DNA from 2 places in the Streptomyces sp. NPDC015131 genome. Region 2 is predicted to be linked to the other one. Evidence: predicted binding sites of a transcription regulator. Region 2 holds the regulator's gene; the other holds the start of a gene.
What was found. Region 2 encodes HrcA, which represses chaperone genes, less so after heat shock. Its sites were predicted from a motif close to TTNGCACTCNGNNNNNCNGAGTGCNAA; they were not measured.
Positions count from the first base shown of each region.

Region 1: the regulator HrcA is predicted to act here: its motif matches at 821-847, upstream of groL (chaperonin GroEL).

Region 1 is NZ_JBIBVB010000006.1:132,615-134,812, forward strand. It holds gene ACF08D_RS23850 (MoaD/ThiS family protein) at 1-2, shown strand, start outside; gene ACF08D_RS23855 (cold-shock protein) at 412-618, shown strand; gene groL (chaperonin GroEL) at 974-2,198, shown strand, end outside.
Region 2 is NZ_JBIBVB010000002.1:828,325-830,522, reverse strand. It holds gene ACF08D_RS09440 (MBL fold metallo-hydrolase) at 1-145, opposite strand, end outside; gene hrcA (heat-inducible transcriptional repressor HrcA) at 316-1,332, shown strand; gene dnaJ (molecular chaperone DnaJ) at 1,333-2,198, shown strand, end outside.

The DNA.
Region 1 (2,198 bases), on a different contig from region 2:
GACCCACACAGCGTGACCGGCGTTGCCCCCTCCGCGAGAGAAGCGGAGGGGGCAATTCTGCATGGTTCAGCACGGTAGAGTTGGGGAAGTGCCCGCCGTCGCGAGTGCCGCCCGCATATGAGAAGCCGCGCGGCCGCGACAAGATGCAGTCAATGTGTGCCAGCGAATTGCGCCAATAGTGCGCTTTGCCCGGCCCGACTTGCCCGGGATTCCGGCGCCTTGGGGCGCAATTTCCGTTCACCCGTGCTCGGATTTCTCGTCCGATTGACCTGTTGCAGACGGCAGTTGGGCAGATACATTCAGCGGCGGTCGACGCGTTCCGGCGCACGCCTCCACCTGTCAGGGGGCGAGGTCTGACCCGGGTCCGCGAAGTGCGGTCCTGTGCAAGGGCCAGTAATAGGGGAGTTAGGCATGGCTCAGGGCACCGTCAAGTGGTTCAACGCGGAGAAGGGGTACGGCTTCATCGCGGTCGACGGTGGTGCGGATGTTTTCGTCCACTACAGCGCGATCCAGATGGACGGCTACCGCACCCTTGAAGAAGGTCAGCGAGTCGAGTTCGAGATCTCGCAGGGCCAGAAGGGTCCGCAGGCGGACATGGTCAAGCTCGCCGCCGGCTGAGCGTCGCGTCGCGATCGGCCGGCCCGCCGGACGATCGGCCACCGACCATCGGCCGCCGGGAGACCGGCCGGCCGGCTTCACGAACGCCGAGGGGTCCGCGTCCAGGGGGACGCGGACCCCTCGCGCGTGTGCGGGCACACCCCCGGGGGTCTCTCCGCGAGAGGCGCTTGCACTCGCAGGGGTCGAGTGCTAATCATTGGCGTTAGCACTCTGAAGGTGAGAGTGACAACGAAGGACCGGGTCGGTGAGGCCCGCAGGCCGGTGGGGCAAGGAACCACCTCAGGCAGGCAGGCCGTCCGTCGCGGGCGCCAGCGCGGTCCGGAGCATCCACCCCAGTCCGGGAGGACCACTTCACATGGCCAAGATCATCGCGTTCGACGAGGAGGCACGGCGCGGCCTCGAGCGCGGCATGAACCAGCTCGCCGACGCCGTCAAGGTGACCCTGGGCCCCAAGGGTCGCAACGTCGTCCTCGAGAAGAAGTGGGGCGCCCCCACGATCACCAACGATGGTGTGTCCATCGCCAAGGAGATCGAGCTCGAGGACCCGTACGAGAAGATCGGCGCCGAGCTGGTCAAGGAAGTCGCCAAGAAGACGGACGACGTCGCCGGTGACGGTACGACCACCGCGACCGTCCTCGCCCAGGCGCTCGTCCGCGAGGGCCTGCGCAACGTCGCCGCCGGCGCCAACCCGATGGCCCTGAAGCGCGGCATCGAGACCGCCGTCGAGGCCGTCTCCGGCGCGCTGCTCGAGCAGGCGAAGGATGTCGAGACCAAGGAGCAGATCGCCTCCACGGCCTCCATCTCCGCCGCCGACACCCAGATCGGCGAGCTCATCGCCGAGGCCATGGACAAGGTCGGCAAGGAAGGCGTCATCACCGTCGAGGAGTCCCAGACCTTCGGTCTGGAGCTGGAGCTCACCGAGGGTATGCGCTTCGACAAGGGCTACATCTCGGCGTACTTCGCCACCGACATGGAGCGTATGGAGGCGTCGCTCGACGACCCGTACATCCTGATCGTCAACTCGAAGATCTCCTCGGTGAAGGACCTGCTCCCGCTGCTGGAGAAGGTCATGCAGTCGGGCAAGCCGCTGCTGATCATCGCCGAGGACGTCGAGGGCGAGGCCCTGTCGACCCTGGTCGTCAACAAGATCCGCGGCACCTTCAAGTCCGTCGCCGTCAAGGCCCCGGGCTTCGGCGACCGCCGCAAGGCCATGCTGAACGACATCGCCATCCTCACCGGTGGCCAGGTCATCTCCGAGGAGGTCGGCCTCAAGCTCGAGAACGCCGGCCTGGACCTGCTGGGCCGCGCCCGCAAGGTCGTCATCACCAAGGACGAGACCACCATCGTCGACGGTGCCGGTGACAGCGACCAGGTCGCCGGTCGCGTCAACCAGATCCGCGCCGAGATCGAGAACTCCGACTCGGACTACGACCGCGAGAAGCTCCAGGAGCGTCTGGCGAAGCTGGCCGGCGGCGTGGCCGTCATCAAGGCCGGTGCCGCCACCGAGGTCGAGCTCAAGGAGCGCAAGCACCGCATCGAGGACGCGGTGCGCAACGCCAAGGCCGCCGTCGAGGAGGGCA
Region 2 (2,198 bases):
CACGCAGCGTGGCGCCCGTGTCGTACAGCAGCGCGCCCGCCTCGCCGACCACCAGGGCCGTGGTGGCGTCCCAGACGGGCAGCCTGCGGCGCCCGGCGCCTTCGGCCAGGCGCTCCCATCCGAACTCTTCCCAACTGACGTCCATACCGCGACGCTATCGGCAACCACCAGCGCCGTCGCGCGGTAGCGTGGTCGGCCGCCCTTGCTACGGGCGCACCCCGGCGCCGTACACTGGCCGGGGACCACTGGCACTCGGACAGGGCGAGTGCCAGCTAAGCGGGAAGAACGAACCACCGTCAGCTGGAGGTGCGCGCGATGCTGAGCGAACGCAGACTCGAGGTGCTGCGCGCCATCGTCCAGGACTACGTGGGCACCGAGGAGCCGGTCGGCTCCAAGGCCCTCACGGAGCGCCACAACCTCGGCGTCTCGCCCGCCACCGTGCGCAACGACATGGCGGTGCTGGAGGACGAGGGCTTCATCGCCCAGCCCCACACCAGCGCGGGCCGCATCCCCACGGACAAGGGCTACCGCCTCTTCGTCGACCGGCTCGCCGGCGTCAAGCCGCTGTCGTCGCCGGAGCGGCGCGCCATCCAGAACTTCCTGGACGGCGCCGTCGACCTCGACGACGTGGTGGGCCGCACGGTACGGCTGCTGGCGCAGCTGACCCGGCAGGTCGCGGTCGTGCAGTACCCCTCCCTGACGCGCTCCACCGTGCGTCATGTGGAACTGCTGCCGCTGGCCCCGGCCCGGCTGATGCTGGTCCTGATCACCGACACGGGCCGGGTCGAGCAGCGCATGATCGACTGCCCTGCGCCCTTCGGCGAGGCGTCCGTGGCCGACCTGAGGGCCCGGCTGAACAGCCGTGTCGTCGGCCGGCGCTTCACGGACGTGCCGCAGCTGGTGCAGGACCTCCCCGAGTCCTTCGAGGCGGAGGACCGGGGGACCGTCTCCACGGTGCTGGCCACCCTGCTGGAGACCCTGGTGGAGGAGACCGAGGAACGGCTGATGATCGGCGGCACCGCCAATCTCACCCGCTTCGGGCACGACTTCCCGCTGACGATCCGGCCGGTGCTGGAGGCGCTGGAGGAGCAGGTGGTGCTCCTGAAGCTGCTCGGCGAGGCCACGGACTCGGCCATGACCGTACGCATCGGGCACGAGAACGCCCACGAGGGCCTCAACTCCACGTCCGTCGTCGCGGTCGGCTACGGTTCGGGCGACGAGGCAGTCGCCAAACTCGGCGTGGTCGGACCGACCCGCATGGACTACCCCGGAACGATGGGAGCGGTACGCGCAGTGGCACGTTACGTCGGACAGATCCTGGCGGAGTCGTAAGTGGCCACGGACTACTACGCCGTACTCGGCGTGCGCCGCGACGCGTCCCAGGACGAGATCAAGAAGGCGTTCCGGCGGCTCGCCCGCGAGCTGCACCCGGACGTCAACCCGGACCCGAAGACCCAGGAGCGGTTCAAGGAGATCAACGCCGCCTACGAGGTGCTGTCGGACCCGCAGAAGAAGCAGGTCTACGACCTCGGCGGCGACCCGCTGTCCGCGTCCGGCGGCGCCGGGGGCGCGGGCGGGTTCGGCGCGGGCGGCTTCGGCAACTTCTCCGACATCATGGACGCCTTCTTCGGTACGGCGTCCCAGCGCGGCCCCCGCTCGCGCACCCGCCGCGGCCAGGACGCCATGATCCGGCTGGAGGTCGAGCTCCAGGAGGCGGCCTTCGGCACCACCAAGGACATCCAGGTCGACACGGCCGTCGTCTGCACCACCTGTTCCGGTGAGGGCGCCGCGCCCGGCACGTCGGCCCAGACCTGCGACATGTGCCGCGGCCGGGGCGAGGTCTCCCAGGTCACCCGGTCCTTCCTGGGCCAGGTCATGACGTCCCGCCCCTGCCCGCAGTGCCAGGGCTTCGGCACCGTCGTCCCGACCCCGTGCCCCGAGTGCGCGGGCGACGGCCGCGTGCGGTCCCGCCGTACGCTCACGGTCAAGATCCCGGCCGGTGTGGACAACGGCACCCGCATCCAGCTGGCCGGCGAGGGCGAGGTCGGCCCCGGCGGCGGCCCCGCGGGCGACCTGTACGTGGAGATCCACGAGCTGCCGCACCCGGTCTTCCAGCGGCGCGGGGACGACCTGCACTGCACGGTGACCATCCCCATGACGGCCGCCGCACTGGGCACCAAGTGCCCGCTGGAGACGCT